One region of the Azospirillum brasilense genome, then DNA from elsewhere that is predicted to be linked to it. Evidence: predicted binding sites of a transcription regulator. Region 1 holds the regulator's gene; each other region holds the start of a gene.
The links. The regulator PhoB, encoded in region 1, activates phosphate uptake and scavenging genes when phosphate is short. The targets are predictions, from matches to a motif close to TNTCATAAAACTGTCA.
Positions count from the first base shown of each region.

Region 2: a site for PhoB is predicted at 2,214-2,229, ahead of D3869_RS04315 (diacylglycerol/lipid kinase family protein). Genes of this name have one in related genera too.
Region 3: a site for PhoB is predicted at 4,359-4,374, ahead of D3869_RS21155 (Na/Pi cotransporter family protein). Genes of this name have one in related genera too.
Region 4: a site for PhoB is predicted at 3,814-3,829, ahead of ugpB (sn-glycerol-3-phosphate ABC transporter substrate-binding protein UgpB). Genes of this name have one in related genera too.

Region 1 is NZ_CP032345.1:1,735,264-1,742,513, forward strand. Features, by position in the region: gene D3869_RS08410 (PstS family phosphate ABC transporter substrate-binding protein) at 1-531, shown strand, start outside; gene pstC (phosphate ABC transporter permease subunit PstC) at 624-2,006, shown strand; gene pstA (phosphate ABC transporter permease PstA) at 1,999-3,297, shown strand; gene pstB (phosphate ABC transporter ATP-binding protein PstB) at 3,335-4,120, shown strand; gene phoU (phosphate signaling complex protein PhoU) at 4,179-4,994, shown strand; gene phoB (phosphate regulon transcriptional regulator PhoB) at 5,026-5,730, shown strand; gene D3869_RS08440 (hypothetical protein) at 6,046-6,297, opposite strand; gene D3869_RS08445 (DsrE family protein) at 6,324-6,761, opposite strand; gene D3869_RS08450 (HesA/MoeB/ThiF family protein) at 6,787-7,250, opposite strand, start outside.
Region 2 is NZ_CP032345.1:868,856-876,105, forward strand. Features, by position in the region: gene D3869_RS04305 (hypothetical protein) at 1-1,125, opposite strand, end outside; gene D3869_RS04315 (diacylglycerol/lipid kinase family protein) at 1,247-2,167, opposite strand; gene D3869_RS04320 (UDP-2,3-diacylglucosamine diphosphatase) at 2,384-3,229, shown strand; gene D3869_RS04325 (glycosyltransferase family 4 protein) at 3,226-4,224, shown strand; gene D3869_RS04330 (globin-coupled sensor protein) at 4,273-5,628, opposite strand; gene D3869_RS04335 (3-deoxy-D-manno-octulosonic acid transferase) at 5,914-7,197, shown strand; gene lpxK (tetraacyldisaccharide 4'-kinase) at 7,194-7,250, shown strand, end outside.
Region 3 is NZ_CP032346.1:1,578,184-1,585,433, reverse strand. Features, by position in the region: gene D3869_RS21170 (MASE3 domain-containing protein) at 1-964, shown strand, start outside; gene D3869_RS21165 (response regulator) at 942-1,337, shown strand; gene D3869_RS21160 (NAD-dependent epimerase/dehydratase family protein) at 1,662-2,594, shown strand; gene D3869_RS21155 (Na/Pi cotransporter family protein) at 2,613-4,253, opposite strand; gene D3869_RS21150 (DMT family transporter) at 4,437-5,360, opposite strand; gene D3869_RS21145 (LysR substrate-binding domain-containing protein) at 5,477-6,340, shown strand; gene D3869_RS21140 (glycine zipper 2TM domain-containing protein) at 6,477-7,034, shown strand; gene D3869_RS21135 (4-(cytidine 5'-diphospho)-2-C-methyl-D-erythritol kinase) at 7,160-7,250, opposite strand, start outside.
Region 4 is NZ_CP032345.1:1,931,426-1,938,675, reverse strand. Features, by position in the region: gene D3869_RS09370 (sn-glycerol-3-phosphate import ATP-binding protein UgpC) at 1-451, opposite strand, end outside; gene ugpE (sn-glycerol-3-phosphate ABC transporter permease UgpE) at 455-1,327, opposite strand; gene ugpA (sn-glycerol-3-phosphate ABC transporter permease UgpA) at 1,324-2,208, opposite strand; gene ugpB (sn-glycerol-3-phosphate ABC transporter substrate-binding protein UgpB) at 2,397-3,734, opposite strand; gene D3869_RS09345 (hypothetical protein) at 4,051-4,443, opposite strand; gene D3869_RS34730 (sensor histidine kinase) at 4,535-5,752, opposite strand; gene D3869_RS09335 (M48 family metallopeptidase) at 5,951-6,769, shown strand; gene D3869_RS09330 (multidrug effflux MFS transporter) at 6,833-7,250, shown strand, end outside.

The DNA.
Region 1 (7,250 bases):
GTCCTCGGCCCGCCCCCGACGTCCGGCACCCGCGACAGCTTCAACGAGCTGGTGATGCTCGAAGGCTGCAAGAAGGTCGCCGAGGTGAAGACCATCGTCGCCGACGAGAAGGCCCGTGAAAAGGCCTGCATGACCATCCGCGAGGACGGCGGCTACGTCGAGGCCGGCGAGAACGACAACCTGATCGTCCAGAAGCTGACCGCCAACCCCGACGCCTTCGGCGTGTTCGGCTACAGCTTCTACGACCAGAACCGCGACAAGCTCCAGACCGCCAAGATGGATGGCGTCGAGCTGTCGCCGGAAGCGGTCCAGGCCGGCAAGTACGAGCTGTCGCGCCCGCTGTACATCTACATCAAGAACGCCCACGCCGGCGTCATCCCCGGCATCCGCGAGCTGGTCGCCGAGTTCACCTCGGAGCGCGCGATGGGCGAGGACGGCTACCTGTCCGACAAGGGTCTGATTTCCCTGCCGAAGGCGGAGCGCGACGCCGCCCGCACCTCGGCGACCAACCTGACCCCGCTCCAGCTCTGACCGGCTGACGGGACCGGCGGCTCTCCGCGGAGGGCCGCCGGTTTCCCGTTTGTGCCAGGAGCCCGTTTTCAGCCCATTTCCGGCGGTTTCGCATGCAGCTCACGGTACTGCTCATCATTCTGGCCCTGCTCACAGTGATCGGTTACCAGATGGGCCGGTCGCGTGCCGTCGCCTCCGTCGGCGGCCGCATCGTCGAGCTTCATTCGGTGCCGTCCTACCATGGCTTCTACGTCGCCCTCTGGGCGGGGCTTCCGGCCCTGCTGCTCTTCGCCTTCTGGGGGGCGTCGGAAGGCTGGCTGGTCATGCAGATGGTCCTGTCCGGCCTGCCGGACCGGCTGGTCAACGGCGACGCCCAGTCGCTCGGCCTGCTGCGCGCCGACATCCTGAACCTCGCCCACGGCGTCGCCACGGGCCGCGAGCCCGACCCGGAGGTCGTCGCCGCGGCGGAGCGCTATCTGCGGCTGCACGCGCTCGGCGACTGGAGCCTTCTGGTCATCGGCTGCTGCATCGCCATCGGCGGCCTGCTCTACGCCCGCGGCCGGATCGACCCCGACCTGCGCGCCCGCAACCGGGTGGAGCGCACGGTCAACATCGCGCTGGTCATCTGCTCGCTGGTCGCCATCCTGACCACCATCGGCATCGTGCTGTCGCTTCTGTTCGAGGCGATCCGCTTCTTCGCGGTGGTCAACCCGCTGGACTTCCTGTTCGGGACGCACTGGAGCCCGCAGATGGCCATGCGCGCCGACCAGGTGGGCTCCAGCGGCTCCTTCGGCGCGATCCCGCTGTTCGCCGGCACGCTGCTGATCACCGGCATCGCCATGGCGGTGGCGGTTCCGGTCGGGCTGATGGCGGCCATCTTCATGTCGGAATACGCCAGCCCCGGTCTGCGCACCTGGCTGAAGCCGATCCTGGAGGTGCTGGCCGGCATCCCGACCGTGGTCTACGGCTTCTTCGCCGCCCTGACCATGGCGCCCTTCGTCCGCGACCTGGGCAACAGCCTGGGGCTGAGCGTCAGCTCGGAATCGGCGCTGGCCGCCGGCTTCGTGATGGGCGTGATGATCATCCCCTTCGTCAGCTCGCTGTCGGACGACGTCATCAACGCGGTGCCGCAGAGCTTGCGCGACGGCTCCTACGGGCTGGGCGCCACCAAGTCGGAGACGATCCGGCTGGTCGTGCTGCCCGCCGCCCTGCCGGGCATCGTCGCCGCCATCATGCTGGCGGTCAGCCGCGCCATCGGCGAGACGATGATCGTCACCATGGCCGCCGGCCTCACCGCCAACCTGACCGCCAACCCGCTGGACGCCGTGACCACGGTGACGACGCAGATCGCCACGCTGCTGGTCGGCGACCAGGAGTTCGACAGCCCCAAGACGCTGTCGGCCTTCGGGCTGGGCCTCGTCCTGTTCGTCGTGACCCTCACCCTCAACATGGTCGCCCTCCGGGTGGTCCAGAAGTATCGAGAGAAATATGACTGACCTCGTGGAACAGGATACGCGGGCCATGTCGGTCGCCGTCACCAAGTCGCGCTACCAGAGCGAGGAGTTCTCCGCCCGCCTGCGCCGCCGCTACGCCGCGGAGCGCCGGTTCCGGATCGCCGGAATGGTCGCCGTGGGGATCGCCTCGCTGATGCTGGTGGTTCTGCTCGGCTCCATCGTCAGCAAGGGCTACACGGCCTTCTGGCAGGCGCAGATCCGTCTGGAGGTGACGCTGGACAAGCAGCAGGTCGAGGAGCGGAACTACACCGCCCTCGTCCGGCAGGCGCTCTACGCCCAGGTCCCGGCCGCCACCGACCGCGCCACCCGCCGCTCGCTGAACGACCTGCTGTCCTCCGGCGCGCCGTACGAGCTGGAGGCGATGGTCAACGCCAACCCGTCCCTCATCGGCACCACGCAGACGGTCTGGGTCCGCGCCGACGACGAGATCGACCAGTTCATGAAGGGCTTCATCCGGCGCGACGTGCCGGAGAGCGAGCGCCGGCTGAACGACGTCAAGATCGCCGCCATCGACGCGCTGGTCGCCAACGGCTCCATCCGCAGCAGCTTCAACACCACCCTGTTCACCGCCGGCGACAGCCGCGAGCCGGAACAGGCGGGCATCCTGGGGGCCGTCGTCGGCTCCGCCCTGACGCTGGTGGTGACCATGCTGCTGTCGGTGCCCATCGGCATCGCCGCCGCGGTCTATCTGGAGGAGTTCGCGCCGAAGAACCGCTGGACCGACCTGATCGAGGTGAACATCAACAACCTCGCCGCGGTGCCGTCGATCATCTTCGGCCTGCTCGGTCTGGCGGTGTTCCTCGGCTTCTTCGGGCTGCCGCGCTCCGCCCCGCTGGTCGGCGGTCTGGTGATGGCGCTGATGACCCTGCCGGTCATCATCATCGCCTCGCGCGTCGCGCTGAAGGCGGTGCCGCCGTCGATCCGCGAGGCGGCGCTGGGCGTCGGCGCCTCGCCGCTGCAGACGGTGACGCACCATGTCCTGCCGCTGGCCCTGCCGGGCATCCTGACCGGCACCATCATCGGCATGGCCCGCGCGCTGGGCGAGACGGCGCCGCTGCTGATGATCGGCATGGTGGCCTTCATTGTGGACATCCCGGGCGGCCTGACCGACAGCGCCACGGCCATCCCGGTGCAGATCTACATGTGGGCGGACAGCCCCGAGCGGGCCTTCACGGAGCGCACCTCCGCGGCGATCCTGATCCTGCTCGCCTTCCTCATCCTGATGAACGGCCTGGCCGTCTTCCTGCGCAAGAAATTCGAGAGGCGTTGGTAACCCCATGAGCGTCCAGACCCACATCCCGGCCACGGCCATGGCTTCGCGTCCCGCCGCCGGCATCCACGGCACCAAGATGGTCGCCCGCGACGTCAAGGTGTTCTACGGGGCCAAGCAGGCGCTCAAGGGCATCAACCTGGAGATCCAGGAAAACCGCGTGATGGCGCTGATCGGCCCGTCCGGCTGCGGCAAGTCGACGTTCCTGCGCTGCCTGAACCGCATGAACGACACCATCGAGAACTGCCGCGTCGAGGGGCTGATCGCGCTCGACGGCGAGGACGTCTACGGCAAGAACATCGACGCCGTGCAGCTCCGCGCCCGCGTCGGCATGGTCTTTCAGAAGCCGAACCCCTTCCCGAAGTCGATCTACGACAACATCGCCTACGGCCCGCGCATCCACGGCATCGCCAGCCACCGCGACGAGATGGACGAGATCGTCCAGACCTCGCTGCAGCGCGCCGGCCTGTGGAACGAGGTGAAGGACCGCCTGCGCGAGCCGGGCACCGGCCTGTCCGGCGGCCAGCAGCAGCGCCTGTGCATCGCCCGCGCCATCGCCGTCAGCCCCGAGGTGATCCTGATGGACGAGCCCTGCTCGGCGCTTGACCCCATCGCGACGGCCCACATCGAGGAGCTGATCGACGAGCTGCGCGAGAACTACACGATCGTCATCGTCACCCACAACATGCAGCAGGCGGCCCGCGTCTCCCAGAAGACCGCCTTCTTCCACCTGGGCGACATGGTGGAGTGCGACGACACCGAGGAAATCTTCACCAACCCGCGGGACGAGCGCACCCAGGGCTACATCACCGGCCGCTACGGCTGATCGCCGGCCTCTGATCCCCGGCACCGCCGCGACTCCTCCTCAGCGAAGGACGTGAAGCATGAGCAACGAACACATCGTGCGTTCCTTCGCGCACGAACTTGAACGCCTGTCCAACCTGATCACCCAGATGGGCGGCGTCGCCGAAGCGCAGGTGGACGCCGCCGTGAAGGCGGTGGCCCGCCGCGACGTCGCGCTGGCCGCCCAGGTCATGCAGGCCGACCAGCGCATCGACGCCTACGAGCGCGACATCGACGCCGAGGCCGTGCGCCTGCTCGCCCTGCGCCAGCCGCTGGCCCAGGACCTGCGCGAGATCGTGTCGGCGCTGAAGATCGCGTCGGACCTGGAGCGGATCGGCGACTACGCCTCCAACATCGCCAAGCGCTCGCTGGCGCTGGCCCAGGTGCCGGTGGTGCGCCCGGCGGTGGCCATCCCGCGCATGGGGCGGCTGGTCGAGTCGATCATGAAGGACGTGCTGGACGCCTACATCGAGCGCGACGTCCAGCGCGCCATCGCCGCCTGGGAGCGCGACGAGGAGCTGGACGACCTCTACACCAGCCTGTTCCGCGAGGTCCTGACCTACATGATGGAGGACCCGCGCAACATCACGCCCTGCACGCACCTGCTGTTCATGGCGAAGAACCTGGAGCGGATCGGCGACCACGCCACCAACATCGCCGAGACCATCCATTATCTGGTGGTCGGGACGACGCTGCGCGCGGCGCGTCCGAAGAACGACGGCAGCAGCTTCGCCGTGGTCGAACCGGGCGGTTCGGTCATGGATGCGGCCACGGAGTCGGTGGAACGGGGGCGAGTGGAACGGGGATTGCCGCGGGACGGCGGCCCGGATAACGATGGAGCGGGACATGCCGCGTGACGGCGAGACGCGCAGTGGGAGCGGGACAAGCATGAATTCGGCGCTGAAGCCGCTCGTCCTCATCGTCGAGGACGAAGCCGACATCGTGACGCTGCTGAAGTACAATCTGGAGAAGGAAGGCTTCCGCGTGAACGCCGCCACCGACGGCGAGGAAGCGCTTCTGCTGGCCGGTGAGCAGACGCCGAACATCGTCCTGCTCGACTGGATGCTGCCGCTGATGTCGGGGCTGGAGGTCTGCCGCCAGATGCGCCGCAACAGCAAGATGCGCGACATCCCGATCATCATGCTGACCGCCCGCGGCGAGGAGGCGGACCGCGTGCGCGGCCTGAATTCCGGCGCCGACGACTACATCACCAAGCCCTTCTCCCCGACCGAGCTGGTCGCCCGCATGCGCGCCGTGCTGCGCCGCTCGGCCCCCGGCATGACCGACGAGACGCTGCAGTTCGCCGACGTGACCATGGATCTGGCCGCCCACCGGGTGCGCCGGAACGGGCGCGACGTGCATCTGGGGCCGACCGAGTTCCGCCTGCTGCGCCACTTCATGCAGCATCCCGGCCGTGTCTTCTCGCGCGAGCAGCTTCTCGACGTGGTGTGGGGCCACGACGTCTATGTCGAGCCGCGCACCGTCGACGTTCACATCCGCCGCCTGCGCAAGGCGATGAACGAGGAGACGGAGATGGATCTGATCCGCACCGTCCGCTCGGCCGGCTACGCGCTGGACAGCAAGTCCATCTGAGGTGTGGGATACTTGGGGAACAACAGGGTCTTCACGGATTGCACGGATTTGAACACGGATTTCGCGGATTCTTCTTCATGCGTGCGCAGCGCGAGCCGGATCGATCAAGATGCGCGTAGCAAGCCCAAAAAAAATCCGTGTCATCCGTGCCTAAAGCGAACTTCCGTTCGCTTTAGACTCACATCGCCTCACTTGCCGGCGGGCTTCGGCCGCATGTGCGGCCGGGACCGCCGTCGCGGTCCAAAGCGGATTGCAATCCGCTTTAAATCCGCGAAATCCGTGTAAATCCTGTTGCCCACCAAGAGTCCAATACCCTTACCCCTCCAGCAGCCCCACCGCCTCCCGCAGGATCGCCACCTTCGGGCCGAAGCGCTTCGCCGGGTCGCTGTCCTCGATGAAGCCGATCATCATGCGCAGGGCGTGCGCCACCCGCGGGGCGAGATCGGGATGCGCCGTCACATGCTGCGCCAGATGGGCCAGCGCGTCGCGGTAGGGCCGGCCCTCGAAGCCCTCCGCGGCGATCGCCTCGAAGCGGTTCGCGTGTTCGATCACCAGACTGTGGTCCATTGGGCTGTGGTCGTCGGTCATCGCGCTCACACGAAGAGGATCGCGCCGGTCTTCGGCGCGTCGTTCAGGAAGGTGACGACGCCGCCGGTCTTCACCGGCACGTCGGCGCGCAGAGGGGCGCCAACAGGCAGGCCGAGCGCGCGCAACCCCATCTCGCAGGCCATCACCGTGACCTTGAGCATCACGCAGGCCTCCAGCAACTCCTCGAAGCCGGCCAGCCCGTTGGCGGTGAAGGCGGCGTCACGCTCCGCTGGGCGGCTGCCGTCGTCGGCGGGGTCCAGCCGGTGCCAGCCCGGCGTGCCGTCCGTGTCTGCGGCGAGCAGCGTGTTCAGCGCGCGGCCGGTGAAGAACAGCGTGACCTTGCGGTTGGTCGCCGCCGCCGCGCTGGCCATCACCAGGGCGTAGTGCACCCGGTCGAAGCCGCCCGCGAACAGGACGATGGACAGGGACTCGGGACCTTCCATGGGTCGGGGCTCTCCCAATCGCCGCTCAGTGGGCGGACAGGTCGTGGATGGTCGGGTGGGCGCCGCACAGCGGGCAGTCCGGGTCGCGGCGCACCGTGATGCGCTGGAACGAGGCGTGCAGCGTGTCCAGCATCATCAGGCTGCCCGACAGGCTCTCGCCGATGCCCATGATTTCCTTCAGCACCTCGGTCGCCTGGAGCGAGCCGACGAAGCCGGCCAGCGCCCCCAGCACGCCGCCTTCGGAGCAGGACGGCACCAGCCCGCGCGGCGGCGGTTCGGGGAACAGGCAGCGGTAGCAGGGGTGCGGGTCGCCAAGATGCGCCTTGAAGGTGGAGACCTGCCCGTCGAAGCGCAGGATCGCCGCCGACACCAGCGTCTTCTTCGCGAAGTAGCAGGCGTCGTTGAGGAGGAAGCGCGTGGCGAAATTGTCCGAGCCGTCGGCCACGATGTCGTAGCGCCCGATCAGGTCCAGCGCGTTGTCCCGGGTCA
Region 2 (7,250 bases), 870 kb from region 1:
GCTGCGCCGGTCGAAGCCGCCGAACAACCGCTCCACGTCCTTCCCGGTCGGGTCGGAGTAGTTCACCCCCTTGCCTTCCTTCGCCATCGCCGTGTAGGTGGCGTCCAGCGAGTCGCGGGCGTCCTGGATGACCTTGGCGAAGCCCTGGAGCCCCGGCGTCTGGCTGGTGGTCAGCACCGTGGTGGGCGGCGGCGGCAGGCCGGCGGCCTCGGCCTCCTCCTTGGCGGAGGGCTCGAAGTCTTTGCCCCCTGGGCGGCTCTTGTCGACCTCACCGCGCCCGACGCCGGGAATGTCCACGTTCGCGGCGTACTCCGCGAGACCATTCGCCCAGAGCTTCCCCTCGAAGCCCAGGTCATACATAAGCTTGGCGGCGGCCTTTCCCTTCTCATTGTCCGGTGACAGCAACCCACCCTCGCCGCCTTCCGCTTCCGCGCCGAAATCCAGTTTTTCGAACGCGTCCTCTCCCTTCGTCGCGAAATACCTGAAGGCATTCCCCTTGATCTTGTTCGGGTCGCCGCCGACGGTTTCCATCATCTCGCGGTCGATGTCCGCCGACTCCGCGCGGAAGAGGGCATTGGCCGGAGCCATCGCCGCCTGGAACGCCTCGGTGTCCTCGTCCTTCCCGAAGGCGTCGTAAGCGGCGGTGCGCGCCTCATTCAGGGCCGACATGGCCTTGTCCATGCGTTCCGTCTTGATCTTGAAGGCCTTTTCAGCCGCCCCGAGCTTCTCCGCCCAGGCTTCGTCCTCCTCATCCTCGGGCCGCTCCTTGATGAAGCGGTCCTTCACGGCGTTGGTCGCCATTTGGCGCAGTCCCAACGCCACGTCCTTCTCGGTCATCTTGCCGGACTTGACGAAGTCTTCCAGCATCGCGCGGCCCTTGGAGCCGATGGAGGCGAAGACCTTCCCCGCCACGCCGGTCAGCGACTTCGCCAGACCGCTGAGTTCCACGCTGTCCTCGCCCTTCAAGGCGGCCAGGGCGGCGGAGCCCGCGGAGGACCCGGCGTCGGAGGCCGCCTTCCAGGTCCCCTCCGCTTCGGCGGCCCCCCCGGCGGGCTTCATTTTTGTGGCGGTCGCGGTGGCGCTGGCCGTGGTGGCCGAAAACAGGGCGTTGATCGACGCGGACATGGCTTCCCCCTTTCGGTCCCGCCTGGGCCGCGGGGCCTTAATCCTTAGAGATCGAAGTAATTATTGAATGTTCCCAAATAATTTTCCCAAGGCACCTCTTAACGGACTCTTAAAACAGCCGTCAGGGCGCCAGCACCGGCAAGACCCAGGGAGCCAGCGCGATCTCCACCGGCAAACGGGCGATCACGTCGCCGTCGCCCTGCACGGGCTCCCCCGCCGGCCCGTCGATGACCACGCGGCGGGCGGGCAGGATGCGGTAGTCGGGGAATCGCGGCAGCCGCCCGGCGGTGACGCCCCACAGGTAGCGCAGGGCGTTCCCCCGCCCTGCCCGCGGAAACAGGCAGACGTGCAGCCGCGGGTCGGCCAGCCGGGCGTCGGGCGCGCAGACGAAGCGCCCCCCGTAGAAATGCCCCTTGGCGACGATGACGGAGGCGACGTCCACCGGCTCCGCGCCATCCACCGCCACGCGGTAGGGACCGCCGCCGCCCGCGGCGATCCGGGCCAGCGTTTCCACCGCATAGGCACCCTTGCCGATCAGCCGCTTCAGCCGCGCGTCAACCCGCTCGACCACCCGGGCATCCAGGCCGGCGCCGGCCATCATGGCGAAGGCGCGGCCATTCGCCACACCCAGATGCACCGGCAGTGGGCGCCCCTCCGCCAGCACCCGCGCCACGCCCTCCGCGTCCAGCGGCAGGTCCAGCTCATGGGCCAGCACGTTGGCGGTGCCCAGCGGCACGATGCCCAAGGGGATCGTCGTCTCCCCATGTCCGCGCGCGCCCAGCCCGTTGACCACCTCGTTGATGGTGCCGTCGCCGCCCGCGGCGACCACCGCGTCGAAGACGCCGGGCGCCACCGTACGGGCCATCGCCTCCGCGTCGCCGCGCCCGCCGGTGGCCCGAAGCGTCACCGCAGCCCCGTGGCGCTGCTCCAGCAGGTCCAGCACCACGCCCAGACGGCGCGCCCGGCGGGCGCCGGCCACCGGGTTGTGGATGACCAGAAGACGACGCCGGGTCGCCGCGGCCGGACTCGACGTCTCAGGCACCGATTCGCCTCCATTCGCCGCTCCGGCATCCAATATGACCATTATGCTTCAGTTTTGATAAAGTCATATTTCGCCTTTGTTTCACCGCCAAGAAGTCTTATCGAAATCAATGGACCCAACAGATGCGCGTTATTGAAATCGTTGTCAAGACAACGAGCCGCCGATATACGGAACATGTTTCCATGAACCCTTGCCAAAACGGCGATGGAGCGGGGCATGAGCGCATCACGCGACGTCAAGCAGTACCGCAGCATCTGGATCTCCGACGTCCATCTGGGGACGCGGGGGTGCAAGGCGGAGTATCTTCTCGATTTCCTGAAGCAGAACGAGTCCGAGCACCTCTATCTCGTCGGCGACATCGTGGACGGCTGGCGCCTGCGCAAGGCGTGGTACTGGCCACAGGCGCACAACGACGTGGTGCAGAAGATCCTGCGCCGGGCGCGCAAGGGCGTGCAGGTCTATTACATCCCCGGCAACCACGACGAGGCCGCCCGCGACTACGCCGGCCTGCAGTTCGGCGGCGTTCATGTGGTGGAGGAGTGGATCCACGTCACCGCCGACGGGCGGCGGCTGCTGGTCACCCACGGCGACCGCTTCGACGTGGTGGTGAAGTACGCCCGCTGGCTGGCCTTCATCGGCGACAACGCCTACGTGACCCTGCTCCAGGCCAACACGCTGTTCAACTGGGTCCGCCGCAAGCTGGGCTTCCCCTACTGGTCGCTGTCCGCCTTCCTGAAGCACAAGACGAAGACGGCGGTCGAATTCATCGGCAACTACGAGACCGCCCTCGGCGACGAGGCCCGGCGCCGCAAGGTGGACGGGGTCGTCTGCGGCCACATCCACACCGCGGAAATCCGCGACATGGAAGGAATCCTCTATTGCAACGACGGCGACTGGGTCGAGTCCTGCACCGCCTTGGTCGAGCATCCCTGCGGCCGGCTGGAGATCATCGACTGGGCGGCGGACATCCGCCGGCGCACCGCAACGACGCTCCCCGCCCGCCTTCCGGCAAAGGAGAAGACGGAGAAGGAGAAGGCGGCCAAGGAGTCGGTTGCGGCGTGAACATCCTGATCGTCTCCGACGCCTGGCTCCCCCAGGTCAACGGCGTGGTGCGCACCATCGGCACCGTCCGTTCGGAACTGGAGGCCATGGGCCACCGTGTGGAGGTGATCGGCCCCGACCGCTTCCGCACCGTGCCCATGCCCACCTACCCGGAAATCCGACTGGCGCTTGGCGCGGGGCGGCGGTTGGCGGCGATGATCGACGCGCTGCGCCCCGACTGCATCCACATCGCCACCGAAGGGCCGCTGGGCTTCGCCGCCCGGCGCTACTGCCTCGCCCGCGGCAAGCCCTTCACCACCGCCTACCACACCCGCTTTCCCGAATATGTGCGCGACCGGGCGCCGGTCCCGCTGGCGCTCAGCTACGCGGTGGTGCGCCGGTTCCACAGGCCCTCCTCGGCAGTGATGGTGGCGACGCCGTCCATCGAGAGCGACCTCGCCGCCCGCGGCTTCACCAACATCCGGCGCTGGACCCGCGGTGTCGACACCGAGCTGTTCCGCCCCCGCGCCAAGGGCTTTCTGGCGCTGCCCCGCCCCATCGCCCTCTATGTCGGGCGCGTCGCGGTGGAGAAGAACCTCGAGGAGTTTCTGAGGCTCGACCTGCCGGGCAGCAAGCTGGTGGTCGGCGATGGCCCGGCCCGCGCGGAGCTTCAGCAGAAATATCCGGAGGTCCATTGGGCCGGCGCCCGCCATGGCGAGGAGCTGGCCCAGCATTACGCCGCGGCGGATGTCTTCGTCTTTCCGTCGCGCACCGACACCTTCGGCCTGGTGCTGCTGGAGGCGCTGGCCTCGGGCGTGCCGGTGGCCGCCTACCCGGTGCCCGGCCCGCTGGACGTGGTCGACGGCTCCGGCGCCGGCTGCCTGGACGAGGATCTCAAGGGGGCGATCGAGCGCGCCCTGACCATCCCGCCGGAACACTGCCGGGACCATGCCCTGAACTTCTCCTGGCGCCGCTCCGCCGAACAGTTCCTGGCGAACCTGCGCCCGTTCACCTGAGGGCGGCATGGGGCGGGGCCGGCACGCGGCCGGTCCCGCCCTTTCCGATCACGCGGCGCGGATGCGCTGCATGAACAGGTCCACGCTCTCGCGCAGGCGGTCGGACTCGCAGTGCAGATTGCCGGCGGCCCCCAGCACCTCCTCGGCGAGGCTGCCGGTCTCCGACGCCCCTTTGGTCACCGCCCCGATGGTGTCGGTCACGCTGCGGGTTCCGCGGGCCGCCTCCTGCACGTTGCGGACGATCTCCTGGGTGGCGGCGGTCTGCTGCTCCACCGCGGCGGAAACGGTGATGACGATGTCGTTGATGCTGCCGATGGTGGCGCCGATGCCGCTCAGCGCCTCGGCGGAGCCGCGCGCCACCTCCTGGATGCTGGCGATCTGGGCGGAGATGTCCTCCGTCGCCTTGGCGGTCTGGTTGGCGAGGTTCTTGACCTCCTGCGCGACCACCGCGAAGCCCTTGCCGGCCTCGCCGGCGCGGGCCGCCTCGATCGTCGCGTTCAGCGCCAGCAGGTTGGTCTGCCCGGCGATGCTGTTGATGAGCTGGAGCACCGCGCCGATCTTCTGCGCGGCGTCGACCAGACCGTTCACCGTGGCGTTGGTCCGCTCCGCCTCGGCCACCGCGCCGCGGGCGATCTGCGAGGACTGGGCGACCTGCCGGCTGATCTCGCCGATGGAGCTGGTGAGCTGCTCCGACGCGGCGGCGACCGTCTGCACGTTGGCCGACGCCTGCTCGGCGGCGGCGGCGACGGCGAGCGACTGGCGGTTGGTGGCGGCGGCGATCTGCGCCATGCGCTGGGCGTTGCCCTTCATCTCGTCCGACGCGGCCACCGTGTTGTCGGCGATGCCGCTGACGCTGCCCTCCAGGCTGTCGGCGACCTGTTTCAGGATGGCGCGCTTGCTCTCCTGCTCGGCCGCCGCGTAGGTCTCCAGCAGCACTTCGAGGTCGAGCCACGCGACCCGTCCCAGCGTGTCGCGCAGGGCTGCCCGCTCCGCCGCCTTCCGCGACCCGAACAGCGATCCGCGGCCCTCCGCCGCGTCGAGGCCCAGTTCGCGGGCGATGCCGCTGGATACCGTGTGGTGGCAGATGGCCACCGCATAGCCCGGCACACCGTGGTCGTAGAAAGCCTTGGCCAGCCGATGGGCGGACTCCAGGAAGCCCGGGCCGAAGTCGCCCGAGACCACGCGGGTCCAGTGGGCGACGCGCGCGGCGTGGACGTCGGGCAGGGTCAGGGCGTCGCGGATTTCCGGCCAAGCCGCGAAGGCGCTGTGCCATTGTTCCAGCAGCACGGGCAGACGGTGCTGCGCGAAGTCCCGGTTGGCGCGCAAACGCGCGATGTCCGCTTCGGTGATGTTGAAGGCACGGAGCCGGTTTTCCTGGCCGTCACGTTCCTGTACGCCCGCCATGATGTTATCATCCTGAAATATTGAAGGCCGACGCATTGCCCGCCTTCCTCGAAGTTGCCGAGGTTTCTACGCCATCAGAATAGCAACGGATTGCTTCAAAATTATCATAAGAGGTCCCAAAATCGTCATACTCAGGTATGCGATCCGCTCCTATCCGGCCATCAGCCTTCCGGCGGGCGTTAGCGCAAAGCCTTACCTCTGCCACAGCCCCCCATGCTAAAGTGGACAGGACCGCGACCGGGAAATCTGGCCGCGTTGGTTTTGTCGGATGGCGTTTCGACCCGCATGCTTCAGTCACTCTACCGCGGCCTGACGACCCTCGCCGGGCCGGCGGTTCGTCTGTATCTCGACCGGCGGCTGGCCGCCGGCAAGGAGGACTCCGCCCGCCGGGAGGAACGCTTCGGCACGGCCGCGCGCCCGCGCCCACCCGGACGGCTCGCCTGGATTCACGCGGCCAGCGTGGGGGAGGCCAACTCCGTCCTCGTCCTCATCGACCGCCTGCTCGCCGAGACGCCGGACCTGACGGTCCTGATGACCACCGGCACGGTCACCTCGGCGGAGCTGATGGGCCGCCGCCTGCCGAAGCGTGCCTTCCACCAGTATGTGCCGGTGGATCTGCCCGCCGCGGTCGACCGCTTCCTCGACCATTGGCGCCCCGATCTGGTGCTGTGGACGGAATCGGAGATCTGGCCGAACCTGCTCGGCGCCGTTCGGGCGCGCGGCATTCCGGCGGCGCTGGTCAACGCCCGCATGTCGGAACGCTCCTTCAACCGCTGGCGCTGCGCGTCGGGGCTGATCACGCCGCTGCTTTCGACCTTCCAGGTCACGCTGGCCCAGTCGGAGGAGGACGCCGACCGGCTGCGCCGTCTCGGCGCGCGGGGCGTCGTCAGCGTCGGCAACCTGAAATTCTCCGCCGAGCCGCCGCCCGCCGATCCCGCGGCTCTGGCGGCGCTGCGCGCGGCCTGCACCGGGCGTCCCGTCTGGCTGCTCGCCAGCACCCACCCCGGCGAGGACGAGTTGGCCGCCGCGGTGCATGACGCGCTGGCCGAGCGCCTGCCCGGCCTGCTGACCCTGCTGATCCCCCGCCACGCCCACCGCGGCCCCGACATCGCGGCGCTGCTGCGCCAGCGCGGCCTGACCGTCTCGCGCCGCGGCGAGGGCGCCCTGCCCGCCGCCGCGGACGCCGTGCACATCGCCGACACGATGGGGGAGATGGGGCTGTTCTACCGGCTGGCCCCGGTGGTCTGCATGGGCGGTTCCTTCGTCCCCCACGGCGGCCAGAACCCGGTGGAACCGGCCCTGCTCGGTTGCGCCGTCCTCTACGGCCCGCACATGTGGAACTTCACGGAGATCACCCGCCAGCTCGAAGCCGCCGGGGGCGCCCTGCCGGTGGCCGGGACGGAAGCGCTGCCCGACGCGGTCGGGCGCCTGCTGAGCGACGAAGCCGCCCGCGCCCGCGTCGCCGCCGGCGCGACGGCGGTGACCGAGGGCAACCGGCGGATCGTCGACCGCGCCCTGGCCGCGCTCGCCCCTGTCCTCGGCGTCGGCAGCGTCCGGCCCGCGGCATGAGGACTCCCGGCTTCTGGTACGGGTCCGGCGGAGCCGCCGGGGCGGCCCTGGGC
Region 3 (7,250 bases), on a different replicon from region 1:
CGCCCTGATCGAGGCCCTGCACCGCCGGGAGCCCTTCCGCCGCCTTTCCTTCCCGCTGGCCTCGCCGGGAGGGGCCGCGCGCTGGGTGATGGTCAGCGGCACGCCGCGCTATGACGGCAACGGCACCTTCCTCGGCTACCGCGGCACCACCAGTGACATCAGCGCGCGGCGCCAGTCGGCGGAAGCGGCGCGGCAGAAGCAGACCATGGCGGCGCTCGGCAGCCTCGTCGGCGGCCTCGCCCATGAGATCAACAACCTGCTGCAACCGGTCATCAGCCTGTCCGATCTGGCCCGAGGCCGCGCCGGGGAGGATCGCAAGCTCCAGACCTACCTGAACGCCATCCACGACAGCGGAGTGAAGGCCCGCACGATCATGCGCGACGTCCTCCAGTTCGCCCGCGTCGAGGTGGCCGAGTCGCCGCCGGGCAACCTTGAGGAGGCCGTTCATTCGGCCCTGGAACTCGCCGCCCCCTCGATGCCGCCGTCCATCGGGACACGGACGCCGCTGGAACCCGACCTGAAGGCGGTGACGATCACCGCGACCGAACTGACCCAGGTCCTCCTCAACCTGATCCAGAACGCCCGCGATGCCATGCCGCAGGGCGGCACCCTGACCATCGGCGCCCGTTCCCTGAGCCTGAAGGAGCGGGACGCGTCCCGCCGCCAGCTCGGCGAGGGCGACTATGTGCGGCTGACCGTGACCGACACCGGCACCGGAATGGACGAGGCGACCCGCCAACGCGTGTTCGATCCCTTCTTCACCACCAAGCCGGTGGGCAAGGGGACGGGGCTTGGGCTTTCGGTGGTGTATGGTATCGTACGGAACGGGGGTGGCGACATTCTGGTCGAGAGCGCCCCCGGACGAGGAACGTCCTTCATCATCGACCTGCCCACCGCCCTGACCGGCGGTCCGGGCCAAACGACACATGGGATGCTGGTTCATGGCGAAGGTGCTGGTCGTTGAGGATTCGGCCGCCGTGCGGCTGGCGGTCACCGAGGTGATCGAACAGGCGGGCCATGAGGTCGTGGAGGCGGAAAACGGCCGCGTCGCCATCACCCTGCTGGAGGGCGGCGCCGTCTTCGACCTGATCGTCACCGACGTGCTGATGCCCGAAGCCGACGGGGTGGAGGTCATCAAGGCCGCCCGCACCCGCAACCCCGGCGCTCAGGTGCTCGCCATGTCGGGCGGGGCGCCGAACCTGCCCGCCGGCTATGCCCTGAAGATGGCGGAGATGTTCGCGGCGGACGCCGTGCTCTACAAGCCCTTCCTGAACGAGGAGCTGCGCAAGGCCGTCGCCCGCCTGCTGTCCGCGGCGGGAGAGTCCGCCGCCGGCTGACCGAAGACGGCGCCGTCCCGATGTGTCCTCCGATACACACTGTGTCCGGGATGCATCGCGGCGGCCATCGGTTCTCTTGACCGAAGTTATCCACAAAAAAGTGCATAAGATGGTGGATAAGGCTGTTGAACCTTCGGTTCCGCCTGCCCGCCGCGGGGGTCCTGGAAAAAGCCCCTGAAACGGCACCGATTCGGGGGACGCCACCCCGAACGGCCAGGACCGGCGCATCCCTTGCGCCCTCCGCTACCCCTAAGATGGTCTGGCCCGTTCCGCGTCGCCTCACCACTATGACACCATGCATGGCGATGGTGGAAAGGACGGCGCATGGCCCATTATCTCGTGACCGGCGGCTGCGGATTCATCGGATCGCATCTGGCCGACCGGCTGATCGGCGACGGGCACCGGGTCACCATCCTGGACGACATGAGCACCGGCCGGCTGGAGAACAAGCCGCTGCTGGCCAAGCTGGTGGTCGGCGACGTCGCCGATCCGGACGCGGTCCAACAGGCGATGCGGGGGGTGGACGGCGTGTTCCATCTGGCCGCCGTCGCGTCCGTCCAGCGCTCGCGCGAGTTGTGGGCGGAAACCCACCGCACCAACCTGTCGGGCACCGTCACCGTCTTCGAGACGGCGCGCAGCGCCCGCAACGGCAGCCCGGTCCCGGTGGTCTACGCCTCCTCCGCCGCGGTCTACGGCGACAACACCGCCACCCCGCTGCGCGAGGACGCCGCGACGCGCCCGCTGTCCGCCTACGGCGTGGACAAGCTGGGCTGCGAGCTGCACGCCAACGTCGCCTGGGCCATCCACGGGGTGCCGACGACCGGTTTCCGCTTCTTCAACGTCTACGGGCCGCGGCAGGACCCGTCTTCGCCCTATTCCGGGGTGATCTCGATCTTCGCCCGCCGGGTGGCGCAGGGCGAGGACGTGACGATCTTCGGCGACGGCGAGCAGGTCCGGGATTTCGTGTTCGTCGGCGACGTCGTGCGCTTCCTCGTCAAGGCGATGGAGCGTCAATCCCAGGGGGCGGAGGTCTTCAACCTGTGCACCGGCCGCCCGACCTCGCTCCTGATGCTGCTTGAGGTTCTGCAGGAGCTGTGCGCCAGCCGGGTGCGCCGCCTGCACCAGCCGGCGCGTGCAGGCGACATCCGCGTGTCCATCGGCGACCCGGCCCGGCTGCGCGCCACCTTCGGCGAGGGCTGCCGCTTCGGCCTGCTGCAGGGTTTGAGCGCCACCCTGACCGGGGAGATGCCACGGTAACGCTGCGGCCCCCTTCCCCTACACGTCGCGGCTTTCCAGCCGCGGCAGCCCGACCACCTTCAGGCGGCTTTCGCTGAGTTCGCCCACCTGATCGAGGATCGGCAGCGCGATGGCGGCGACATGGGCGTTGATGCGCTTCAGGTCGCGCAGGATGTCCAGCACGAGGGCGCTCGTCTCGATGCTGGCGGCGTCGCCGCGGCGCACGCGGTCGAGGTGGCGGGCGGTGGCGGTGCGCTCCAGCGCCCGCACCGCGTCCTTGCCGGCGATGAGCTGCCGGGCCAGCCGCCGGTCCTCCCCGATCAGGATGCCGAGCGCCGTGCGCAAATTCTCCACCGTGCGGCGGTGCAGTTCCTCGACCTCCCGAAAATCCTCCGGGGCGAAATGCAGGTGGTGGCGGATGCGCTTGGCGGCGAGTTCCATCAGGCTTTTGTCGATGATGTCGCCGATGTGCTCCAGGTTGATGGCGAAGGCCATCAGGTCGTCGACCCGCCGGGTCTCCTCGGCGTCGAGATGGCGGCGCCCCAGCTTGGCGAGGTAGAGCTTGAGCGCGGTGTGCAGCCGGTCCACCCGGTCGTCGGCGCGGCTGACCTCGGCGATCGGGCGTTCGTCGTTCTGACGCAGGGCGGTCAGGCTGCGGCGCAGCATGTCCTCCACCAGATCGCCCAGCCGCAGCGTCTCGCGCACCGCACCGGCGATGGCGACGGAGGGCGTCTCCAGAGCCGATTCATCGAGATGCCGGGGCGTCGCCGCATCCTCCCCCGCGTCCTCCGGCTGGGGCAGCAGCCCTTCTGTCAGCCGGGCCAGCGGCGTCACCAGCGGCAGGAAGAGCAAGGCCAGCGCCGCGTTGAAGGCGACATGCGCGCTGACCACCGCCGTCAGCGGGGCCATTCCGGCCAGGAGGGCCGCCGCCATCGGCACCAGCGGCAGGGCCAGCAGCGATCCGGTCACCCGGACCAGCAGATTGCCCAGCGGCACCCGCCGCGCCGCAGCACCATCCGCCGAGGTCGCCAGCACGGCCGGCACCGCACCGCCCAGGTTGGCGCCCAGGACCAGGGCCACCGCCGTCTCGGTCCCGATCACCCCCGCCCCGGCCAGCGACCCCGCCAGCATCACCGTGGCGAGGCTGGAATGCACCGCCGCGGTCAGCGCCGCGGCGACGATCAGGGCGAACAGCGGCTCGCCGCCCAGCGCCTCCAGCATCGCCTGGACCAGCGCCGACTCCCGGACCGGCAGGGTGGCCGCGCCGAGCAGCTTCAGGGCGAGCAGCATCAGCCCGATGCCGACCAGGATGCGGGCCAGCGCCCGCCGCCCGCGATGCTCGCCGCCCAGCGCGTGCAGCGCCCCGCCGAGCAGCAGCAGGCTGGGCGACAGCCAGTGCAGGTCGATGGCGAGCAGCCGGGCGACGAGGCTGGTCCCGACGTCGGCGCCCAGCATCACCGCCAGCGCCATGGGGGTGGTCATGAAGCCCTGCCCGGCCATCGAGGCGGTCATCAGGGCGGTGGCCGTGCTGCTCTGCACCGCGATGGTGGCGGCGACCCCGGCCAGGAAGGCGGCCAGACGGTTGCGCGTGCCGTAGCCGACCCAGCGGCGGACCGCCGCGCCGCCCCACCGGAAGACGCCCGTCCGCACCAGCCGCAGCGCCCACAGCAGCAGCGCCACGGCGCCGAGGATGTCGATCAGGACCAGGGTGGGCGAGACGGCGATGGTCGAGATGGTGGGCCTCCCGGCGTGTGGGCCTCAACAACAGGACGATGGAGAGTGGGGCGTCATGAAAACGTAACAATCGCAGGGCGCAACCTGATCCCCCGCGAAAGGCGTATCCCTTTTGCCGGGATGCGGCCCTTACCCCCGCGTCACCAGCCGGATGCCCAGCGCCACCGGCAGGATGCCCAGCAGGTCCCAGGGCTGCACCGTTTCGCCGAGCAGCGCCCAGCCGAACAGCATCCCGAGGGGCGGCATCAGGAAATGATAGGCGCTGGCCTCCGTGGCGCTCGTCCGTTGCAGCAGGCGGAACCACAGCAGATAGCCGCCGATCGACACCACCAGCGCCTGATAGACCAGCGACCCGGCGAAGCCGGCGGTCAGCCGGATCGACCCGGCGTCCTCCAGCAGCAGCCCGAGGGGCAACAGCGCCAGCCCCGCCGCCAGCACCTGCACCCCGGTGCCGGCGAGCAGCCCGGTTCGCGGCGCCAGCCGCTTGAACAGCAAGGTCCCCGCCGACAGCGCCACCAGAGCGCCGACCGCGAGCGCGATGCCCAGCGGCGCGTCGGTCCCGCTGCCCAGCCGTCCGCGCACCACCAGCGCCACCCCGGCCACCCCCAGCGCCAACCCCACCGCCTTGCGCCGGGTCATCGCCTCGCCCAGCAGCAGGGCGGCCAGCGCCGCGGTCAGCACCGGGTTCGCGCTGACGATCAGCGCCGTCAGGCCGGAGGACACGTGGGTCATGCCGCTGTAGCTCAGCCCCAGATAGAGCGCGTGGTTGAGCAGGCCGAGCAGCGCCAGCAGGCCGAGGGTTCGCCCGCCCATCCCCCGGTACTCGCCCCGCCACGCCGCAACGGCGGCCAGCAGCGCCCCGGCGATCAGGAAGCGGAAGGCCAGCAGCAGCAGCGGCGGGCAGTCGGCCAGCCCGATCTTCCCGGCGGCGAAGGCCGAACTCCAGGCGAGGCAGAAGGGAACGACCAGGGCGAGCGGCGCCGCCCGCGGGTCGGTCAGGGGTAAGGAATGCGTGGCGGCGTGCGTGGCGGCGTTCGTGACGGCGTTCGTCATGGCCGGTCCTCTCCCATGCGGAAGGCTGTGCGTCGGAGAGAGGATGGCGCGGAGCCTTTCCATTTGGAAATTGGATGATATCATCCATTGCATTCGAAATCTGAATGGTTGGTCCGATGCGCGAAATGGATCTGGGCCTGCTGCGCACCTTCGTATCGGTGGTGGATGCCGGTGGCTTCACGCGGGCCGGGGAACGGGTGCACAAGACGCAATCGACGGTCAGCCAGCAGATCCGCCGGCTGGAGGAGCAGGTCGGCCGGCCGCTCCTCGACCGCAACAGCCGCGCCGTCGCGCTGACCGACGACGGGGAGCGGCTGCTCGGCTACGCCCGCCGGCTGCTGGCGCTGAACGACGAGGCGAACGCCGTGCTGTCCGGACGCCCGGCGGCGGAGGTGGTGCGGCTCGGCGTGCCGGAGGATTACGCGGTGGAGCGGCTGCCCCGCCTGCTCGCCGACTTCGCGCGGGCGAACCGGCGGCTGCGGCTGGACGTGCGCTGCGACCTGTCGGTGCGGCTGCGCGCCGACGTGGACTGCGGCGACCTCGACATCGCCCTGGTCAAGCAGGAACCCGGCCACCCCGGCGCGCTGCGCGCGTGGCGGGAGCCGCTCTGCTGGGTCGGCCCGGCGGCGGAGGACCTGCACCGCGAGGACCCGCTGCCGCTGGTGCTGTTCCCCCAGGGCTGCGTCTACCGCAACCGCGCGGTGCATGAGCTGGAGCGCGCCGGACGGCGCTGGCGGGTGGCCTATTCCAGCCCCAACCACGCCGGGGTGCGCGCCGCGGTGTCCGGGGGGCTGGGCGTCAGCGTGCTTCCCCACAGCGCCCTGCCACCCGGCGCGCGCTTCCTCGGCGTGGCAGACGGCCTGCCCGCGCTGCCGGAGACGGAGCTGGCCCTGCTGACCGGAGGCGCGGCGCGGAGCGCGGGGGTGGAGATGGTCACCGCGCTGCTGACGGAAAGCCTTCCCGAACCGGTGTGGGCATGACGGGCCGGCGGGACGGGGCCAGGGACGGGTTACCTCTTTCACGCACCCCAAAAAGGTCACGCCCCTAGCGGCGGTCGGATGGATGAAGACGTCGCCCCCGGATGTTCATTCGGGTGAGACGTATCCTGGAGCCATCATGACGCACATTCGCTTCACCCCCAAAACCCTCGCCATCGCGCTGCTGGCCGGTGTGGCGGCCTTGGGCGCTGGAGCGTCCCCGGTCCTCGCCGACCCGCCGGACTGGGCGCCGGCACACGGCTGGCGCGCCAAGCAGGAGCGCCATCACGAGCGCGACCGCCATGACCGCGACCGGCACGAGCGGGCCCGCTATTACGAGCATGGCTACATCGACGGCGGTTATGGCGACGGGCGCGTGGTGATCGTCCGCCGGCCCCCGCCGGTGGTGGTCTACGAGGAGCCGCCGGTCGTGCATTACGCCCCGGCCCCCGTCTACATCGAGGAGCCGCCGCCGGTGATCGTCCAGCAGCGCCCGCGCGTGGTCCGCGCGGCGCCGCAGGTGGTGGAGTGCGGGCCGCTCGACGGCGACCTGATCGGCGTGCTGGGCGGTGCGGCGGTCGGCGGGCTGGTCGGCTCGCAGTTCGGGCGCGGCGACGGCAAGCTGGCGGCGACCGCCGCCGGCACGCTGGGCGGCGCCATGCTGGGTGGCGCGATGACGCGCGGCGGCGGCTGCTAAAGCGAACTTCCGTTCGCTTTAGACTCACATCGCCTCATTCGCCGGCGGGCTCCGGTCGCATGCGCGACCGGGACCGCCGTCGCGGTCCAAAGCGGATTGCAATCCGCTTTAAGCCCTTACAGAGGTCAACCGACGCCCCAGCCACCGGTGTCCGGGAAGGGGACCGGCGGCGGCGGGGCCGTGCTCGTCGCTGAGGGCGCCACCAACCCCGTGGGC
Region 4 (7,250 bases), 200 kb from region 1:
CGCGCACGATGGCGCGGCCCATGGCGACGCGCTGGCGCTGCCCGCCGGACAGCTGGCTGGGCCGGCGGTCGAGGAAGCGGTTCAGCTCCAGGATTTCCGCGGCCTTGGCGACGCGCGCCTGGATCTCCGCCTTGGGCAGGCCGCGGATCTTCAGCCCGTAGGCCATGTTGTCGAACACGCTCATGTGCGGGTAGAGCGCGTAGTTCTGGAACACCATGGCGATGTCGCGGTCCTTGGGCTCCAGCCCGTTGACCACCCGCCCGCCGATGGCGATCTCGCCGCCGGTGATGCTCTCCAGCCCGGCGACCATGCGCAGCAGCGTGGACTTGCCGCAGCCCGAGGGGCCGAGCAGCACGAGGAACTCCCCGTCCGCGACGCTGATGTCGATGCCCTTGATGGCCTCGACGGCGCCGTAGGACTTGCGGACCCGATTCAGATCGACCGTTGCCATTTCTTATTTCTCGCTGTCCACAAGGCCTTTGACGAACCAGCGCTGCATCAGCACGACCACCGCCACCGGCGGCAGCATGGCCAGCACCGTCGTCGCCATGATGAGATTCCAGTCGGTCGCGGCCTCGCCGTTGCCGATCATCTTGGTGATGCCGATGACCACCGTCTCCATCTCCGCGCTGTTGGTGATCAGCAGCGGCCACAGATACTGGTTCCAGCCGTAGATGAAGAGGATGACGAACAGCGCCGCGATGTTGGTGCGCGACAGGGGCAGCACCACGTCCAGGAAGAAGCGCAGCGCCCCCGCCCCGTCGATCTTCGCGGCCTCCACCAGCTCGTCCGGGATGGTCAGGAAGAACTGGCGGAACAGCAGCGTCGCCGTCGCCGAGGCGATCAGCGGGATGGTCAGCCCGGCGTAGCTGTCGATCAGGCCGAGGTTCGCCACCACCTCGTAGGTCGGGATGATGCGCACCTCCACCGGCAGCATCAGCGTGATGAAGATCATCCAGAAGAAGACCATGCGCAGCGGGAAGCGGAAGAAGGCCACCGCGTAGGCCGAGATGATCGAGATGGCGATCTTGCCCAGCGCGATGACCAGCGCCATGACGAGGCTGTTCCACATCATGATGCGCACGGGCGTGTGCATGACGCGGTTGCCCTGCGATTCGCTCCAGGCCGAGGCGTAGTTGTTCAGCATCTCCCCGCCCGGCGTCAGCGGCAGGTTGCCGCGCCCGATGGTGGCGGCGTCCCAGGTCGAGCCGATGACCGTCACGTAGATCGGGAAGGCGAAGATCAGGACGCCCAGCATCAGGATCAGGTGCGGGACCATGTCCATCAGGCGCCCGCCGGAGCGCGGGGTGTCACGGTCGCGGTTCATGAATAATGCACCTTGCGCTCGACGAAGCGGAACTGGATGGCGGTCAGCGCGATGACGATGACCATCAGGATCACCGACTGCGCCGAGGAGCCGCCCAGGTCGTGGTTGACCACGCCGTCCTGGTAGACGCGGAAGATCAGCGTCTCCGTGGCCTTGCCCGGCCCGCCGTGGGTCAGGGCGTGGATCGTGCCGAAGGTCTCGAAGAAGGCGTAGACGATGTTCACCACCAGCAGGAAGAAGGTGGTCGGCGACAGCAGCGGGAAGGTGATCGTCCAGAAGCGGCGCACCGCCCCCGCCCCGTCGATGCTCGCCGCCTCAAGGACGGAGCGCGGGATGGCCTGGAGGCCCGCCAGGAAGAAGATGAAGTTGTAGGAGACCTGCTTCCAGCTCGCCGCCAGGATGACCATGGTCAATGCCTGACCGTCGTTCAGCCGGTAGTCCCAGGCGTAGCCGAGGTTGTTCAAGGCGCGGCCCAGGATGCCGATGTCCGGGTTGAAGATGAACATCCACAGCACGGCCGCCACCGCGGGCGCCAGGGCGTAGGGCCAGATCAGCAGCGTCTTGTAGGCGGACGCCGCCCGGATCTTCGAATCGGCCATCACCGCCAGCCCCAGCGCGGAGGCCAGCGACAGGACGGTCACCGACGCGCTGAAGACGATGGTGGTCTTGACCGTCTCCAGATAGTTCGGGTCGCTCAGCACCGCCTGGAAATTCTCCAGCCCGACGAACTGGCTGCGCAGCCCGAAGGCGTCCTGGAGATGCACCGACTGCCACAGCGCCTGCGCCGCCGGCCAGATGAAGAAGATCAGCGTCACCGCCACCTGCGGCGCCAGCAGCAGGTAGGGCAGCGCCCTGTTGTCGAAAATCACGCGACGTTGCATGGAACCCTTCGGTTGTCTCCGGTTCTTTCCGCCCTCTCCCGCCCCGGGAGAGGGAAGGGACCCGCGCGAAGCGTGGGAAGGGTGAGGGTAAGGCCAAGGATCAGCTCTTCGATCCTCGGTCGACCCTCACTCGGCCCTTCGGGCCACCCTCTCCCGGGACGGGAGAGGGAACAGCCCATAAGCCTTGCTCAGTTCTTGTTGGCGCGCTCGAAGTTGCGCAGGACCGTGTCGCCGCGCTTCACCGCGTTGTCCAGCGCCTGCTGGGCGGTCTGCTGGCCCTGGAACGCCTTCTCCATCTCCTCCTGGATGATGTTGCGGATTTCCGGCAGGTTGCCCAGCCGCAGCCCCATGGTGTTCTCCGTGGTGGCGGTGCGGGTGAGCTGCTCCGCCGGCACCTCGGCGCCGGGGTTCTTGTCGTAGAAGCCTTCCTTCTTGGCCAGCTCGAAGCCCTGGAGCGTCACCGGGACGTAGCCGGTGTCCATGTGCCACTTGGCGTCCACCTCCGGACGGGCGAGGTGGCTGAAGAAGGCGGCGACGGCCTTGTACTCGTCGGCGGTGCGCTTGGGCGAGGTCATCACCCAGAAGGAAGCGCCGCCGATGATCGAGTTCTTGGGCGAGGCGATGGCGTCCGGCCAGTAGGGCAGCGGCGCGGCGCCCCAGTTGAACTTGGCCTCCTTGACGATGCGCCCGCGCAGGCCCGACGAGGCCTGGATCATCGCGCATTCGCCCGACGGGAACAGCGAGTCCGCGGCGTTGTCGCGCCCGCCGTAGCGCAGCGCGCCTTCCTTCTGCAGGTCGATCAGCGTCTGGAGATGCTTCACGAAGAACGGGTCGTTGATCTTCAGCGTGGCGTTCAGCCCGCCGAAGCCGTTGGCCTCCGATGCGAAGGGCTTGTCGTGGAGCGCGCCGACCTGCTCGAACTGCGTCCAGGTCGGCCAGGAGAAGGTCATCGGGCAGGTCACGCCCGCCGCCTTCAGCTTGCGCGCCGCGTCGGCCACCTCCGGCCAGGTCGCCGGCGGCTTGTTGGGGTCGAGCCCGGCCTTCTGGAAGGCGTCCTTGTTGTAGAAGGTGATGGTGGTGGAGCTGTTGAACGGCAGGGCCATCATCTTGCCGTCCTTGGAGCTGTAATAGCCCCGGACCGCCGGGATGTAGGCCGCGGCTTCGAGGCCCGACCCCGTCTCGCTCATCAGCTGGTGCACCGGCTTGATGGCCGGACCGGCGGACAGCATGGTGGCGGTGCCGACCTCGAACATCTGCACGACGTGCGGGGCGTTGCCGGCGCGGAAGGCGGCGATGGCCGCCTGCATCGTCTCCGGATAGCTGCCCTTGAAGGTCGGGTTGACCTGGACCTTGTCCTGGCTCTCGTTGAAGCTTTTCACCACCTGCTCAAGCTGGCCGCCGAGCGGCTGGGGCAGGCCATGCCAGAATTCGATGACGGTTTTCTGCTGGGCATAGGCGGCGCCGGTGAAACCGGCGGCGAGCGCGAAGACGGCCGTCGAGACGGCGAGCTTGCGGCGGGTCAGCATGGTGGTCTCTCCCTGGAACCAATCGATTGCGTGATGTGCTGACATGCAGGGCGCGGGTTGCGGTCCCGCGACGGTCTTGTGAAGATTTGATGACGTGTCCGGAACGCGCGCGCACGGACGCGCCGCATCCGCTCCTGGCGGTTGCAACGTCGGTCCTGCGTGAGGCACGGAACGGGACTTAGGGTGGTGACGGGTGCTGCGCCGGCATCGATGGTTTTCCTCCCCGTTTGCGTGTTTCCTTTTTTTGCAAGCCTTAAGGACAGAGAGGGAGGCTGTCAATCAGCCGTACGTATCAGTACGGACTATCACCCTTACGTCATCTCTCGGGGTGCCGTGTTTGGGCGAGCGCCCAGAGCGCGGAGTCGTCCCGGCACAGCGACCCGGCCAGGTACGAGAGGCTGTCCCCCATCAGGCCGGAGGAGCGCAGCAGGCAGTAGGACCGGCTCGGCGCCGACAGATAGAGCGACGCCGTCGGGGCCGCGACCGGCGGCGCGGGATACAGCGCGGCGGGCGGCGGGCAGTAATAGGGCTGCGCACCGGGGTTGTAGCCGGACACCAGCCGATCCAGACCGGGCCGCGGTCCGAAGACGCAGCCGCGCTGATCCCAGTCCAGGCTCGTCGTTTGCGCCCTGGCGGGCAGGATCGCGAAGGCGGCGATCGTCATCCCCGCCAGACAACCAGCCAGCCGGCACCCTGTTTTGCGATGCATGCTTTCCTCCGATCCCGGGCCGCGCCCGTGGCGCACCCAGACCATGACGCCGGGGCCGGCGGGCCGTGAACGGCCCCGGCCTTGGGAGGAATTATGCGCGTTCCGTCGATGCCCGGCGCGGCGCCGAAGGACGGGTCGGAGAGCGCAAGCGAGGCCGGCGCTCTCTGTTCGTTCGATAAAATGGAGGGAAAGCGGCTCCCCGCCCTGTCACGCCGCGCTGCTGCTCTCGACCGGCAGTTCCGCGGCGCTCGCCGCCGCCAGCGGGACCTCCACCGCGAAGACGGAGCCCTTGCCGGGCACCGAACGCAGCGAGACGCGCAGCCCCAGCAGCGCCGCCAGACGCCGCACGATGGCGAGCCCCAGCCCAAGCCCGTGCCGGCGGTCGCGGTTCGGGTTTCCGAGCTGGTGGAAGTCGTCGAAGATCGCCGCGTGGTCGGCGGGGGCGATGCCGATGCCGGTGTCCCACACCTCGATGCGCAGCGCGCCGCCGCGCCGCCAGCAGCACGCCGCCCGACTCGGTGAAGCGCAGGGCGTTGGACAGGATCGGGCGCAGAAGCTGCTCCAGCAGCACCGGGTCGGTGCTCACCTCCACGTCCGCGGGACGGACGTTGAAGCGCAGGGCCTTGGCGTCGGCCTCCGGCGCGAACTCGTTGAGCAGGCGGCCCAGCGTCTCGTCGATGGGGAAGCTCTGCACCTGCATCCGGACGAGCCCGGCCTCCAGCTTCGACACGTCGAGCAGGGCGCGCAACAGTCCCTCCGCCGCCTCGATCGACATCTCCAGCTTCTCGCCGAGGTCGCGCGCGCCGGGATCGGTCAGGCGGCCCATCAGCAGATGATGGAACAGGTGCATGGCCTGGAAGGGCTGGCGCAGGTCGTGGCTGGCGGCGGACAGGAAGCGCCCGATGGCGGTGCGCCCCGTCTCGGCCTCCTGGCGGACCCGCTCGGCCTCGGCGCGGGCGGCGGCCAGGGCGGCGGCGTTGGTGTCGGCGATGGCGGCGACCGCGGTGATCACCCCGTCCGCGTCGCGCACCGGGCTCAGCACCATTTCGCCCCGGGGCAGCAGGCCGAAGGCCGACACCGGAGTCCCGGTGAGGACGACACGGCGGAGTTGTGCCCCGACTTGGGACACGATGGCCGCTGGGACGTCCAGCTCGGTCAGCTCCCGGCCCTCCACCTCCTCCGGCAGGCGGCCGAAGGCGGCGGCAAAAGCTTGGTTGACCACGAGAAGCCGCGCGTCCAGCCCAAGCAGAGCGTGAGCGGCGCCGTTGGCGGAGACCAGAGCCTCAAGCCAGATCGCACGATCAGTCATATGACCTTCGGTTGAGTTCTTTCTGGTATACTCGACCACAACTTCACCGCAAAAACTGAGATCAGAGCACATTTATCCGGCCACTTGCCCATCCAAGTCAAATATCACATGCAAAACTCACTTGGGACAAATTCCGTTTGAATGTGAGAGAGAAAGGCGCCATTGGCCCCGGCCGGCCATGCGGGCTATAAGTCAGGTATGCTCTTCCGCCGCAAATCCCACCCCTCCAAAGCCCAGGCCAAAGCCCAGGCCCCACGCCCGAAGGCGCCACGCGCCCTGGCCGTCGCCGGCCTGCCCGTGCCGCTGGAGCTGCGGGAAAGCGCCCGTGCCCGCCGGATGACCCTGCGGGTGGACGCCGGGCGCGGGCTGATCCAGGTGGTGATCCCGGTGGGCGTCCCAGAGGCCGAGGCGCTGCGCTTCGTCGGGCGGCACGACGGCTGGGTCCGGGCGCGGCTGGCCGCCCTGCCGCCGCAGCTTCCCTTCGCCGACGGCGCGGTGGTGCCCTATCTCGGCGTCGACCACGTCATCCGGCACGCCCCCGAGCTGCGCGGGGCGACCCGGCGCGAGGACGGCGCGATCCTGGTCGGCGGCCGGGCGGAGCATGTCGCCCGCCGGGTGCGCGACTTCCTGATGGCGGAGGCGCGGCGCGAACTGGCCGAGCGGTCGCGCGCCAAGGCCGCGCTGATCGGCGCGCGGGTCGCCGCCGTCACCGTGCGCGACACCAAGAGCCGCTGGGGAAGCTGCTCGGCCACCGGCCGCCTCTCCTTCTCCTGGCGGCTGATCCTGACGCCGGAGTCCGTGCTCGATTACGTGGTGGGGCACGAGGTGGCGCATCTGCGCGAGATGAACCACTCCCAGCGCTTCTGGACGCTGTGCGCGCAGCTGACCGGCGACGTGCGCACGCCCCGCCTCTGGCTGAAGGCCAACGGCGCCCGGCTGCTGCGGTACGGCGAGGGAAGCGGCGACGACACGGGAATGGTTTCACATGCAAATGACGGTCATGCCGAAACGCCGTGACGGGGCTGTGCCAAGCCTCTGCTAGAGTGCGCCTCCCCCATCGTTCCCGGCCCGATCCCTTCCATGCCCCGTCCCGATTCCCTGACCGTCCGCGTGCTGCTGACAGCGCTCGTCGCCTTCGGCCCGCTGTCCACCGACCTGTATCTTCCGTCCCTGCCCACCCTGGTCAGCGTGTTCGACACGGACATCGCCACGGTGCAGCTCACCCTGTCGGTCTTCCTCGCCGGCTTCGCGGTGTCGCAGCTCGTCTACGGGCCGGTGTCCGACCGCTTCGGGCGGCGGCCCGCCCTGCTCGGCGGCATCCTCATCTATCTGCTGGCGAGCGCCGCCTGCGCGCTGACCGACGACATCGAGACGCTGATCGTCGCGCGCTTCTTCCAGGCGCTGGGCGCCTGCTGCGGCCCGGTGGTGGCGCGGGCGGTGGTGCGCGACGTCTTCGGACGCGACCGGGCGGCCACCGTGCTGGCCTACATGGCGATGG